Regions from separate parts of the Rugosimonospora acidiphila genome, predicted to be linked through region 3. Evidence: riboswitches for the same ligand, from Rfam matches in the RefSeq annotation. Region 3 holds a riboswitch; each other region holds the start of a gene.
The links. A riboswitch is a leader RNA that binds a small molecule or an ion and turns the genes downstream of it on or off. The one in region 3 is predicted to bind thiamine pyrophosphate.

Region 1: it holds a riboswitch for thiamine pyrophosphate, as region 3 does, so the genes downstream of both, ABEA87_RS13705 (ECF transporter S component) here and thiC (phosphomethylpyrimidine synthase ThiC) in region 3, are expected to answer to the same signal.
Region 2: it holds a riboswitch for thiamine pyrophosphate, as region 3 does, so the genes downstream of both, thiO (glycine oxidase ThiO) here and thiC (phosphomethylpyrimidine synthase ThiC) in region 3, are expected to answer to the same signal.

What each region holds. Positions count from the first base shown of each region.
Region 1 covers NZ_BAABJQ010000006.1:346,563-351,089, reverse strand. The annotation lists gene ABEA87_RS13715 (energy-coupling factor transporter transmembrane component T family protein) at 1-496, opposite strand, end outside; gene ABEA87_RS13710 (ABC transporter ATP-binding protein) at 658-2,112, opposite strand; gene ABEA87_RS13705 (ECF transporter S component) at 2,109-2,687, opposite strand; TPP riboswitch at 2,758-2,864, opposite strand; gene ABEA87_RS13700 (acyl-CoA dehydrogenase family protein) at 3,026-4,527, shown strand, end outside.
Region 2 covers NZ_BAABJQ010000030.1:77,049-81,575, reverse strand. The annotation lists gene ABEA87_RS34640 (purine-cytosine permease family protein) at 1-185, opposite strand, end outside; gene ABEA87_RS34635 (thiazole synthase) at 356-1,126, opposite strand; gene thiS (sulfur carrier protein ThiS) at 1,128-1,328, opposite strand; gene thiO (glycine oxidase ThiO) at 1,325-2,542, opposite strand; TPP riboswitch at 2,588-2,698, opposite strand; gene thiE (thiamine phosphate synthase) at 2,745-3,425, shown strand; gene ABEA87_RS34615 (nSTAND1 domain-containing NTPase) at 3,903-4,527, shown strand, end outside.
Region 3 covers NZ_BAABJQ010000001.1:479,371-483,897, forward strand. The annotation lists gene ABEA87_RS02425 (ABC-F family ATP-binding cassette domain-containing protein) at 1-1,165, shown strand, start outside; TPP riboswitch at 1,212-1,322, shown strand; gene thiC (phosphomethylpyrimidine synthase ThiC) at 1,554-3,131, shown strand; gene ABEA87_RS02435 (hypothetical protein) at 3,123-4,527, opposite strand, start outside.

The DNA.
Region 1 (4,527 bases), on a different contig from region 3:
ACAGCGATGCGGCGAGGGCGACCATGGCGATCGGGTTGCGCCCGGCGTCCACGCCCCGGGCCCGTCGGGCCTGGCGCAGCGTCCGCCACTCCTCGCCGAGCAGCGGCATCAACCGGAACGCGGCGAGAGCACCGATCGCGAACCGGGCCGGTGCTTTCGCATTCTGCACCAGAGCGTCGGCCAGGTCGGTGGGGTCCGTGGTACCGAACGAGATGATGCCCGGCAGCGCCACCGCCAGTACCCGCAACCCCAGCCCGAGCGCGCGGACCGGACCGGCGTCGGTGAACAGCAGCTGCCCGCCCGCGATCCCGGCGGCGGACAGCAGCAGCGGCCAGTAGCGCCGGGCCAGCCGGACCGGCCGCACCCCGAACAGCGGCGCGGCGGCGAGGTCGACGGCGAGCGCGAGCACCGGGGTCAACGGGTCGAGGGTGAACAGCAGGCCGAAGCCGAGCAGCGCCGCGGCGGCCAGCTTCGCCAGTGGGTTGCGCCGGGCCAGGACGGCACCGCGCGCCCGCCCCCCGCCAGCGGTACCCGAGCCCGCGCCCGGGGTCGTGGTCGCGCCCGGGGTCGTGGTCGCGGTGTTCGCGCTCGCGCCCACGGTCGTGGGGTCCGCCACGGGCTCGGTCGCGCCGGCGTCCCGGCCCGTGGTCGTGCGCGTCACCGGGGACCTCCCTCGACGGACAGGGCGACGGTGCGGTCGGCGAGCGCGGTGGCGAAGTCGCTGTCGTGGGTCACCGCGACCACCCCCCGGCCCTCGTCGCGCAGCTTCGCCAGAAGCTCCACCAGTTCGACCCAGGTGCGCCGATCCTGACCGAAGGTCGGCTCGTCGAGGATGAGCAGCCCGGGCGCGGTGGCCAGGGCGGTGGCCACCGACAGGCGGCGGGCCTCGCCGCCGGACAGCGTGTACGGGTTGGCCGCCGCCAACCGGTCAAGGCGCAGCCGTACCAGCAGATTGTCCACAGTGGACTTGATGGATTCCTCGCTCGCCCCGGTGCGGCGCGGCCCGAGCGCGAGTTCGTCCCGCACGCGCGAGGTGACGAACTGGTGCTCCGGGTTCTGGAACACCGAGCCGATGTGCCGGGCCAGGGACGCGGCCCGCCACCGGTGCGGCGGCCGACCGGCGAGCGGGCCGGCCAGCCGTTCGGTCGCGGCCACGGTGCCGGAGCCGGGCGCGAGCAGGCCGCCCAGCAGCAGGGCGAGCGTGGACTTGCCGGCGCCGTTCGGGCCCACCACGGCCAGCGCCTCGCCGGCCGGTACCGTGATGTCCATAGTGGACAGCCGGTCGGGTACCGCCACCCGTTCGGCGCGCAGCAGCACCGGGCCGGGGGAGCCGGCCGGCCGAACCGGGCCAGCCAGCGATCCGGCATTCGTCGCGCGGGCGAATGTGACCTGGTGCCCCGGTACCCACACGCCCCGCTCGACCAGCCACGAACCGTGCGTCGCGAACACCGCCTCGGGTACGCCGTCGGCGACGACCCCGCCGCCGGCCTCCAGCACCACCACCCGGTCGACCAGCGGCAGCACCTCGGCCACCCGGTGCTCGACCAGGATCAGGGTGGTGTCGCGGGCGGCCAGGATCCGGGCGATGGCGGCACGGATCTGCCCAGCGCCGGCCGGATCGAGGTTCGCGGTCGGCTCGTCCAGCAGCAGCAGCGACGGGCGCAGCGCGAGCGCGCCGGCCAGCGCCAGCCGCTGCGCCTCGCCGCCGGAGAGGGCGGCCGTGTCGCGGCCCCGGCCGTAGCGGAAGCCGACCGTGGCGAGCGCCTCGTCCACCCGGGGCCAGATGTCCGCCACGGGTACGCCGTGATTCTCCAGGCCGAACGCGACGTCGTCGCCGGCCCGAGACATCACCAACTGGGTCTGCGGATCCTGGAAGACGATGCCCGGGGTCAGGCCGCCGAGGTCGATGGTGCCCTCGCGCTCGCCCGAGTCCTCGGCGAGCAGCCCGGCGAGCGCGGCGAGCAGGGTGCTCTTGCCGGCCCCCGAGGGGCCCAGCAGCAACACCCGTTCGCCGCGCTCGATGCGCAGATCGACTCCGCGCACGGCCCAGGCCTTGCGGCCGGCGTGCCGCCAGCCGAACCCGTCCAGCCGGATGGCGTCGGTGCGGTTCAAACGGCGGTCCGCTCCCGACCGGCCGGAAAGCGGTCCAGCACCCCGGTCTGGGCCAGCCCGCGGGTCAGCGCCCAGCCGCCGAGGCCGGTGATCACCAGGCCGCTGCCGGCCGAGACGGCGACCTGACCGATCTTCCAGGCGGTCGAGTAGTCGGGGTAGTAGAGCACGATGTCCAGCAGTCCGGCGGCCGCGCCGGCCAACAGGCCGCCGACCAGCGCGGTGGGTAGCTTGCTCGAGCGGTACCCGGTGGCCGCGAACGGCAGCTCTCCGCCGAAGCCCTGCAACAGGCCGTACAGGATGGTGGACAGGCCCCACTGGGCGCCGAGCAGTGCCTCGATGGTCGACGCGACCAGCTCGGCGAACAGGCCGGCACCGGGCTTGCGGATGACCAGCGGTCCGACCACGGCGGGTAGGAACCAGATCCCGTTGAGGGCCGCGCGGGCCGGCGGGAAGCCGGGGAACGCGCCGTCGAGACCGTTCCAGATCTGATCCCAGGCGTAGAACACGACGCCGAAGGCGACCGCGATCACTGCGGCGACCACGATGTCGACGGTCCGCCAGCGACGGATTTCCATGGACAATTCCTCCCGGTAGACGACATACCAGGAGAAGACGCACGCCATGCCCCCAATGGACATGGCGCGGCTGGAGATCGACCGAACTCCCTGCGCTGGCATTACCCAGATCAGGTTCGAGGGTCTGTGACCGTCCCGGCCACACTCTCAGCGCTGCGCGCTCCCCTGTCGGACGAAGGCTCGGGCCCCGTGGATCGGTGTCTCGTGGATCACGGGAAACGAAGTCTTCGCATGAAGTTGTGCCGCCGAGGGTAGCACCGGACAAGACGCTACCGCCGGGTAGTACCCGCGAGTAGCGTGGGTCACAGGAAGCCCGACCAGACCACTGGGGGGTGGCCATGACGACGATGGATCAACGCTCCGCGCAGTTCGGCCCGGACGGCGGTGAGCCCTCGGAGGCGACCGCCCAGCAACCGCCGGCGAGGACCGACCCTGATCCGGCGACCGGGCCGGTGACCGCGCGGACAGATCGGAGTCCGACCGACGGGTCGGCCGGCGTCGACGAGCGGCAGGCCCGACAGACCGCCGAGGCGGCCCGCGAGACGGAGTGGCGCAAGCCCAGCTTCGGAAAGGAGCTGTACCTCGGCCGGCTGAGGATGGACCTGATCGACCCGTGGCCGGCGCCCGATCCGGCGCGCGCGGCCAAGGCCGAGGAGTTCCTCGCCCGGCTCAGCGAGTTCGCCGCCGGCATCGACGGCGCCCGCATCGAGCGTGAGGCGCGGATCCCCGACGAAGTCATCCGCGGCCTCGCCGAACTGGGCGCGTTCGGCATGAAGATCGATGAGAAGTACGGCGGCCTCGGCCTGTCCAACCTGCACTACTGCCGGGCGCTGGCACTGGTCGGGTCGGCGAACCCGGCGATCGGCGCCCTGCTGTCCGCGCACCAGTCCATCGGCGTGCCCCAGCCGCTCAAGCTGTTCGGTGACGACGAGCAGAAGCGGAGGTTCCTGCCCCGGCTCGCGGCCGGGGAGGTGTCCGCGTTCCTGCTCACCGAGTCGGACGTGGGCTCCGATCCGGCCCGGCTGTCCACCACCGCGACCCCGGTCGAGGGCGGCTACCGGCTGAACGGGGTCAAGCTGTGGGCGACCAACGGCACGCTCGCCACGCTGCTGGTGGTGATGGCGCAGGTGCCCGCTCGTGGGCCGGACCAGCAAGGCGGCGATCGACAGTCCGGAGGGCACCGGGGCGGGATCACCGCGTTCGTGGTGGAGGCGGACTCGCCCGGCGTGACCGTCGAGCGGCGCAACGCCTTCATGGGCCTGCGCGGCCTGGAGAACAGCGTCACCCGCTTCCACGACGTGTTCGTGCCGACAGAGAATGTGATCGCCCGCGAGGGGCAGGGCCTGAAGATCGCGCTGACCACCCTCAACACCGGCCGGCTGTCGCTGCCCGCGATGTGCGTGGGCGCCGGCAAGTGGTGCCTCGCGGTGGCCCGGCAGTGGGCGGCCGAGCGGGTGCAGTGGGGCCTGCCGGTCGCCAGGCACGAGGCGGTGGCCAAGAAGATCGCGTTCATCGCGGCCACCACGTACGGGCTGGAGTCCATGCTCGAACTGGCCTGCATGCTGGCCGACGACGACCGCAACGACATCCGCATCGAGGCGGCGTTGATCAAGCTGTACGGCTCGGAGATGTCCTGGCAGATGGCGGACGAGCTGATCCAGATCCGGGGCGGCCGGGGATACGAGACCGCCGACTCGCTGGCCGCCCGCGGCGAGCGCCCGATCGCCGCCGAGCAGATGCTGCGCGACCTGCGGATCAACCGCATCTTCGAGGGCTCCACCGAGATCATGCACCTGTTCATCGCCCGGGAGGCGGTGGACGCCCACCTGTCCGTGGCCGG
Region 2 (4,527 bases), on a different contig from region 3:
AGCTGGGGCATCCCGGCCGGCATCAGTACGAACAGGGCGCTGACCGGGCCGAGCAGCGTCATGCCGAGGTTGCCCCACAGCGCCACCTGGTCGAGCAGGCCCAGCGTGCGCGGCGGCGGGTCGGCCAGGGTGAGGCCGGGCTCGGTGCTGGCCGGCGCCACCGGTTCGAGGACTGTCTGGTTCATCTGCGCTCCCTACGCCGGCATTACCCGGTCAGGTTCGGCGGTCGGCGGCGGCAGCCGCCCTCTCAGCCCGGTACACCCCGAGCTCCCGCGGTGGTGATGGAAGTGGTGCTACAGCGCTCGCCTGCACCACGGCGTGGTGCTACAGCGGTGCGCTGCACCACGGTGTGGTGCTACAGCGCTGCCATGCCCCGGGTCGGCGAGGACGCCTTGGCATGCTCCCGGCGCGGGATGCGCCCGGCCCGGTGCGCCATCCGGCCGGCCCGGACCGCGTCGGCCATCGCGGCCGCCATCAGGGCGGGCTCCTGCGCGCGGGTGACCGCCGAGGCGAGCAGGACCGCGTCGCAGCCCAGCTCCATGGCCAGCGCCGCGTCCGAGGCGGTACCGATGCCGGCGTCGAGCACCACCGGCACCGTCGCCTCGGCGACTATCAGTTCGATGTTGTGCGGGTTCAGGATGCCCAGGCCGCTACCGATCGGGGCGCCCAGCGGCATGACCGCGGCACAGCCCGCCTGCTGCAGGCGCCGGGCCAGGATCGGGTCGTCGTTGGTGTAGACCAGCACGGTGAAGCCGTCCCCGACCAGCGACTCGGTCGCGTCCAGCAGCTCCACCGGGTCGGGCAGCAGGGTCTCGTCGTCGGCGACGACCTCCAGCTTCACCCACGGGGTCTCCAGCGCCTCCCGGCCCAACCGCGCGGTCAGCAGCGCCTCCCGGGCAGTACGGCAGCCCGCCGTGTTGGGCAGCACCCGTACGCCGCGGGCCACCAGCACGTCCAGTACCGAGCCCGAGGTGCCCGGGTCCACCCGCCGCATGGCGACCGTGCACATGGCGGTACCCGAGGCCACCACCGCCTCGTCGAGCACCTGCGGGCTCGGCGCGCCGCCGGTGCCGAGGATGAGCCGGGAGCCGAGTTCCTGTCCGGCGATGATGAATGGATCGTCCACGTCAACCTCCCTGTACCGCGGTCAGCAGCTCGACCTGCTGGCCCTCACACAGCGCGACCTGAGTCCAGGTGCCGCGCGGCACCACCGCACCGTCCACCGCCGCGGCGACCCCACGCACCGCGGGAGCCCACGAGGTCACCAGCTCGGCGAGGGTGGACCCGTCGGGCAGGTCCACCCGTTCACCGTTGATCGTCAGCGTCATGCGGATACCTCCGAGCGAGAGAACCGGCGCGGGTCGCAGGCGGTCAGATCGATGCCCGGGTCTTCGCCGGTGATCAGGCCGGCGACCGCGTCGGCGGTCAGCGGCGCGAGCAGGATCCCGTTGCGGTAGTGGCCGGTCGCCACCAGCAGGCCGTCCACGACGGTGCCGCCGATCATCGGGAGGTTGTCCGGCGAGCCGGGGCGCAGGCCGGTGCTCACCTCGTCGAACCGCACCTCGCCCAGCACCGGGAGGAGCAGCTGGGCGTCGCGCAGCAGCTCGTACACGGCCCCGGCGCGCGGGCCCAGGTCGAACCCGGCCTCCTCGCTGGACGCGCCGATCACCAGGCTCCCATCGCCGCGCGGCACCACATAGACCGGGCTGCCCCGCACGGCACCCCGTACCACGTGGTTGAGCAGGTCGCTCGGGCCACGCAGGCGCAGCGTCTGCCCCTTGACCGGCCGGACCGGGGGCACCACCTCCGCCGGAAGCCCCGCCGAAGCCTGAAGCCCCGCCGGAACCTGAAGCCCCGCCGGTGTCGAGGGCCCGGTCTGGGCTGGCAGTTCGGCAACGGCCGCCGACCAGGCTCCGGCGGCCAGCACCACCGTGCCGGCCTCGAACCGGTCCCCGCTCTCGGTCCGCACGCCGACCACCTGCTGGCCGCGCCTCAGCCAGCCGCCGACCCGGGCCGTGACCTCCCGCACGCCGGCACCGCCGGCGGCCCGGCGCAGCGCGCCGTGCAGCATCCGGTTGTCGATCTGGTGGTCGTCGGCCGCCCAGAGGCCGCCGGGCAGCCCCGCCGCCAGGGCCGGCTCGGCGGCGCGCAGCTGCCTGCTGGTCAGCAGCTCCGACTCGATGCCCAGCGAGGACTGGAAGGCGTGCAGGTCGCGCAGGGCGGCCAGGTCGGCGGCGTCCCAGGCGGCCTGCAGGGTGCCGCACCGCCGGTACCCGACGTCCACCCCGGTGGCGTCGGCCAGCTCGGCGACGAAGCCCGGGTACCGGGCCGCCGAGTCGAGGGTGAGCGCCAGCAGCGGGCGCCCCTCGTAGTGCAGCTCGGTGGCCGGCGCGAGCATGCCGGCGGCGGTCCAGGTGGCACCGGAGCCCGGCGCCGGATCCAGCACGGTCACGGCCAACCCCCGCTGCGCGCAGCGCCAGGCGATGGACAGCCCGATCACGCCCGCGCCGACCACCACGACGTCGGTGGCGCCGCTACCCATCCGGCCTCCCGTGGTCACGCCGCGTGCGCGAGGCAACGCGGCGGCTGGGGGTCGGTGAGCACTCCCTGCGCCGGCATTACCCGGATCAGGTTCAACGGTCGGCGGCTCCCAGCCAGCCCTCTCAGCCCGGTCTACCGGGCTCCCGTGCACGGTTCACCATACGCGCCGGCCGATACCGGCGCATCGGGTACCGTCGCCGACCATGAGCTCACGATCACCCGAGCAGGTCCGGGCCGCCCTGGCCGGCGCCCGGCTGTACCTGTGCACCGACGCCCGCACCCGCCAGGGTGACCTGGCGGACTTCCTCGACGCCGTGCTGGCCGGCGGGGTGGACATCGTGCAGCTGCGGCAGAAGGGGCTGGAGGCCCGGCAGGAACTGCGCTATCTGGAGGTGTTCGCGGAGGCGGCGGAGCGCCACGGCAAGCTGTTCGCGGTCAACGACCGGGTCGACCTCGCGCACGCCTGCGGGGCGCCGGTGCTGCACCTGGGCCAGGACGACCTGCCGGTGCCGCTGGCCCGCCGGATCATCGGGGACGGGCCGGTGATCGGTCGCTCCACCCACTCGCCCGAGCAGTTCGACGCGGCGCGCGACGAGCCGGGCGCGGATTACCTGTGCGCCGGCCCGACCTGGGCCACCCCGACCAAGCCCGGCCGGCCGGCCGCCGGCCTGGACCTGCTCAGCCACGCCACGCGGTCGGCCTCCGGTACCCGGCCCTGGTTCGCGATCGGCGGGATCGACCTGGACCGGCTGGACGAGGTGCTGGCCCGCGGCGCCCGCCGGGTGGTCGTGGTGCGGGCCATCACCGAGGCGGACGATCCGGGAGCGGCGGCGCGCGCCTGGGCCCAACGGCTGTCGGCCGCCACCCTCGCCGAGGCGGCGTAGACGGGGCGCTTCCCGCTGGGGCGGGGGTGCTCGCACCGCCACACGCCGGCTCCGGCTGCGCTCCCCCCGGAAGGCCCTAGGCGGGTCTGGCCTCGTGATGGCTGCCACCCATGCCGGCGCTGTCGCCGCGGTACGAACTCGTGCTCATCGAGGCTCCCTGACTGGTGTCGAAATCGGACTTTCGATGCCGCCTCGACTCGCTTTTCTCAAGCAAGTGAAAGGCTCGGCTGTTAAATCGGCTTCGGTTGGCGATGAAGTTCGCCGATGTCGTGCCGCCCCCGTACGACGTGGCCCGACCGGGTTGGTGCTGGCGGGAGCCGTCCCGTCGGCAGACACCGGCCAGCCGGTTATATCCGCCAAACGTTGTCCGGTGTCGCTGGCTGGACGCCGGACAACAGACTCCGGATAATGGCCGCGCGACAGAAACGCCGGATTCAGTCGCGTTGATACCTATCCGGGCGTCAAGGGGTGGAGATCGTGCCGCGCAACGAGAGACCACTCGAGGCCGACGACCACGTGCTGACCAGATTCGCCGCCGACCTGCGCCGGCTGCGCGAGAAGGCGGGCAGCCCCCCGTACCGTGAGCTGGCCAGGCGCGCGCACTACTCGTCCACGACGTTGGCGGACGCGGCCGGCGGCCGGAAGTTGCCCAGCCTGCAGGTGACCCAGGCGTACGTGCGGGCGTGCGGCGGCGACCCGGCGGAGTGGGAGGCCCGCTGGCACGCGGTCGCCGCGGAGGTGGCCGAGGCCGACCCGGGCACCGGGGCCGACGCGCGGCCCGAGGACACCGGAGTGCCGTGCCCGTACGCCGGCCTGGCCGCGTTCGCCCCGGAGGACGCGGACCGGTTCTTCGGCCGGGAGGAGCTGACCGAGGATCTGGTCTCCCACGTCCGCGCCCACCGGCTCGTCATCGCGTTCGGCGCCTCGGGATCCGGGAAGTCCTCGCTGCTGCGCGCCGGCCTGATCCCCGCGTTGCGCGGGGACATACCCCGGATGCGCGGGCAGGCGCGACCCACGCTGCTGTTCACCCCGGGATCGCACCCGCTGGAGGAGTGCGCGGCCCGGCTGGCCGCCATCGGCGGCGGCAGCGCCGCGGCCATTC
Region 3 (4,527 bases):
GGTCGGTACCTGCTCGGGCGGGCAGCAGAAGCGGTTCGCGCTGGAACTGCTGCTGCGCGGCGGCGACGAGGTGCTACTGCTCGACGAGCCGGACAACTTCCTGGACGTGCCGGCCAAGCGCTGGTTGGAGAGCCGGCTCGCCGAGTCCTCGAAGTCGGTGCTGTACGTGTCGCACGACCGTGAGCTGCTGGCCCGCACCGCCGACCGGGTGGTGGCCGTCGAGGGTGGCTCGGCCTGGGTGCACCCCGGTGGGTTCGAGTCCTGGCACTCGGCGCGGTCCGACCGGCACGAGCGGCTGGAGCGCGACCGCAGGCGCTGGGACGAGGAGCGCGAGAAGCTGCGCGCGCAGATGCTGATGTACAAGCAGAAGGCGTCGTACAACTCGAAGATGGCCTCGCGGTACCAGTCGGCGCAGACCAAGCTGAGCAAGTTCGAGGAGGCCGGGCCGCCCACGCTGCCGCCGCGCGAGCAGGACATCCGGATGCGGCTGTCCGGCGGGCGCACCGGCAAGCGGGCGATCATCTGCGAGGGCCTGGAGCTGGAGGGGCTGACCTACCCGTTCGACCTGGAGGTCTGGTACGGCGACCGGGTGGCGGTGCTGGGCGGCAACGGTACCGGCAAGTCGCACTTTCTGCGGCTGCTCGCCGTCGGCGGTACCGAGCCGGAGGCTCCCGCTCTGTCCACGGTGGAGCCGGTGGCGGCCTCGGGCTCGGCCCGGCTCGGCGCGCGGGTCGTGGCCGGCCACTTCTCCCAGGTTCACGACCGGCCCGACCTGATGGGGCGGACCCTGGTGGACATTCTGTGGCGGGGCGGCGAGCGCCGCGCCGGGATGGACCGGCACGCGGCCATGAAGGTGCTGGGCCGGTACGAGCTGGCCGGCCAGGGCGACCAGGTGTTCGACACGCTCTCCGGCGGCCAGCAGGCCCGGTTCCTGGTGTTGCTGCTGGAATGCGACGGGGCGACCCTGCTGCTGCTGGACGAGCCGACCGACAACCTCGACCTGGCCTCCGCCGAGGCGCTGGAGGACGGGCTGCGGGGGTTCGAGGGCACCGTGGTCGCGGTCACCCATGACCGCTGGTTCGCCCGCTCCTTCGACAGGTTCCTGGTGTTCCAGGGCGACGGCGAAGTGGTGGAGGCACCCGAACCGACCTGGGACATCGGCTGAACCACCGTTGCGCAGAACGGTCACCGCGCATAACGTCAAAAGACACACAACTTTCCACGGGAGCCCGGAGCACTGGGCTGAGAGTGGGGCTGAGGCGCCCCTGACCGTCGAACCTGATCCGGGTAATGCCGGCGCAGGGAGGAGCGGCGGTGAGCTCATGCACGAGCCGGTTGCGTCTGGTCCCGGATGCGCGTCGGGATCGAGATCCGGCACCGAAGGGCCGCGCATCGGCCGCGGTGAGCACAGTGCCCATGCAAGTGCCAATCGCACTTGATAACTGCAACTGCGTAAATCTCTCGCGATCCGGGGCGCCTCGCCCCGGATCGCGGCGTTTCGAGGGTGGGCAACGCGGCCCGCTGAAATCGTCTGGGCTTCAGTGGAGGGGGACATGAAGGTCTATGTGACGGGCCCGCGCACCGACATCCGGGTGCCGTTCCGTGAAGTGACGCTAGCGGGCGACGGCTCGGCGGTCAGGCTCTACGACACATCCGGACCGGCCCCGGACGGGCCGGCCGTCGGGTTGCCGCCGCTGCGGGCGCCGTGGGTGGCCGAACGGGTCGCCGGCGGCACGCAGCTGCGCTTCGCCCGTGCGGGCATGGCCACCCCGGAGATGGAGTTCGTGGCGCTGCGTGAGGGCGTGCCGGTCTCCACGGTGGTCGACGAGATCGCGGCCGGCCGAGCCGTGCTGCCGGCCAACGCGAACCACCCGGAGTCGGAGCCGATGATCATCGGCAAACGCTTCCTGGTCAAGGTGAACGCGAACATCGGTTCCGGGTCGGGAACGTCCAGCGTCGATGAGGAGGTGGAGAAGCTGCGCTGGGCCACACGCTGGGGCGCGGACACCGTGATGGACCTGACCACGGGCGAGCGCATCCACGAGACCCGCGAGGCGATCGTGCGCAACGCGCCGGTACCGATCGGCACGGTACCGATCTATGAGGCGCTGGAGCGGGTCGACGGCGACCCGACCCGGCTGTCCTGGGAGCTGTTCCGGGACACCGTCATCGAGCAAGCCGAGCAGGGCGTCGACTACATGACGGTGCACGCCGGCCTGCTGATGCGGCACATCCCGCTGGCGGTCGGGCGGATCGCCGGAATCGTCTCGCGTGGCGGCTCCATGATGGCCGCCTGGTGCCTGGCGCACCATCAGGAGAACTTCCTGTACACCCGGTTCGAGGACCTATGCAGGATCCTCGCGCAGTACGACATCACCCTCTCCCTCGGCGCCGGGCTGCGGCCGGGGTCCATCGCCGACGCCAACGACCCGGCCCAGCTCGCCGAGCTGCGGACCCTCGGCGAGCTGGCCTGGGTGGCGCGGCGCCGCGACGTGCAGGCGATGATCGAGGGCCCCGGCCACGTACCGATGCACAAGATCAAGGAGAACGTCGACCTGCAGCAGGAGTGGTGCCGGGAGGCACCCTTCTACACCCTCGGCCCGCTGACCACCGACATCGCGCCGGGCTACGACCACATCACCTCGGCCATCGGCGCCGCGATGGGAGCGATGTACGGCACCGCGATGCTCTGCTACATCACGCCCAAGGGCGCCCTCGGGCTGCCGAACCGCGAGGACGTCAAGGCCGGGGTCATCGCGTACAAGATCGCTGCTCACGCGGCCGACCTGGCCAAGGGTCATCCGGGCGCCCGGGCCTGGGACGACGCCGTGTCCAAGGCGCGCTTCGAGTTCCGCTGGGAGGACCAGTTCGACCTGGCGATCGACTCGGAGGCCGCGCGCACGTGCCACGACGAGGCGCTGCCCGTCCCGCAGGCGAAGGTCGCGCACTTCTGCTCGATGTGCGGGCCGCGGTTCTGCTCCCCGAAGATCGGTCAGGAACTGCAGCGGTACGCGGCGGAGCACGGCGTCAGTATTGACGCCGCGGTCGCCGCCGGCATGAGCGAGAAGTCGGCCGAGTTCGTGGCGTCCGGCGGCGCCGTGTACCTCCCCGTGACGAGCGGGTCAGGCTGATGGGCGCCCGGTCTCGTCGTCGCCCTCCCGGGCATGCCGGGCGGCCCGGTTGCCGCCGAGCCGCACGGACGGGGATTTCACACCGAGCCCCTTGACCCAGTCCATGTACTCGTCGTCGGGCTCGGGCGCCGGAGGCTTGACCTCGGTCGGCTTGCGGCGGGAGCCCCAACGCCCACGCTTGGTGGGTTCCTCGGTACCGGCGGGGTCGGCTGGGTCGATCGATTCGGTTGGCTCCGCCGGCTCCGTCGGCGCGGACTGGCCGGGCCCGGCGGCGGGCAACCCGGTCGTGGCGGGCCTGGTCGTGGCTGGTCCGGTCGCGGCACCAGTCGCGGCGGGCTCGGCCGTGGTGGCCTTCTTGGATGCCCTTCTGCCCCTCGCCGGCCGGCCCGCCGTCGCCGTCGTCTCGTTGGCGGGTTGCTCGGCACCGGGCTTCTCGCTGCCGGTCTTCTCGCTACCAGAATTCTCGGCACCGGGTCGGTCGGTGGCGGCCGGGCTTTCCGCGGCGGGTCTCCCGGCCTTGGCGGGGCGGGTGGTGGTCTCGCTCGTGGCCCCATCCCAGGAGCTCAGCGCGGCGGCGGGGGCGACCGGTGTCGCGGTCTCGGTCGCTTGCCGGGGTCCGGTCGCCTCGGCCGGCGGCGCCGGCTGCTCAGGCTCGGCGGCCTTCCTGCGCCTCGCCGCCTTCCTGGGCGGTGCCGCGTCTTCCTGCCTGGGTGGTGCCGCGTCTTCGGCCGGCGCCGCCCCGCTGCGATCGGACGCGGGCGCGGCCCGCGGCGTGCTCGCGGAGGGCACGCCCGGGGTGGGCGGCATGCTCGCGAGCTGTGCCGTGGTCGGGGCCTGCGGCGTGGTTGGAGCCGATGGCGTAGTCAGCGCCGACGGTGAAGTCGGGGCCGATGGCGTGGTCGGAGCCTGTGGTCTGGTCGGGGTTTGTGGTCTGGTCGGGGTTTGTGCCGCGGCCGGGTTCTCCGGTGCGGTCGCGGCGGGCGGCGAGGCCGGGGTCGGGTCCGCGGCCGGGGGTTCGGCGGGAAGCCGCGTGTCGTCCGCCGGCCGCCTGGACCTCTTCAGGCCCCAGCGCAGGCCGCCACGGCGGCGCTCGGGCGCGGCTGCCAGCGGCTCACCGGCGGCCGCGGTGCCGTAGTCGTCGGCGCCCTTGGCGGCCGGTGCCTCGGCGGCGACCGCCGCCCCGGTGGTGGGCGCCGCGACGGCCTCGCCCGCCGGCGGGGCTTCGGTGGCCTGGCTGTTGCCGGTGGCCTGGCTGTTGCCGGTGGTCGGGCCGTTGCCGGCGAGCGTGCGGGGGTCGGCGGCCCTGCGACGGTCGGCCGGCGTGCGGGGGTCGTCCGGCGTCACGGCCGAGGTCAGGGGCGCGGCGCTCGGCCGTGAGGTCTCGACGGCCGGTGCC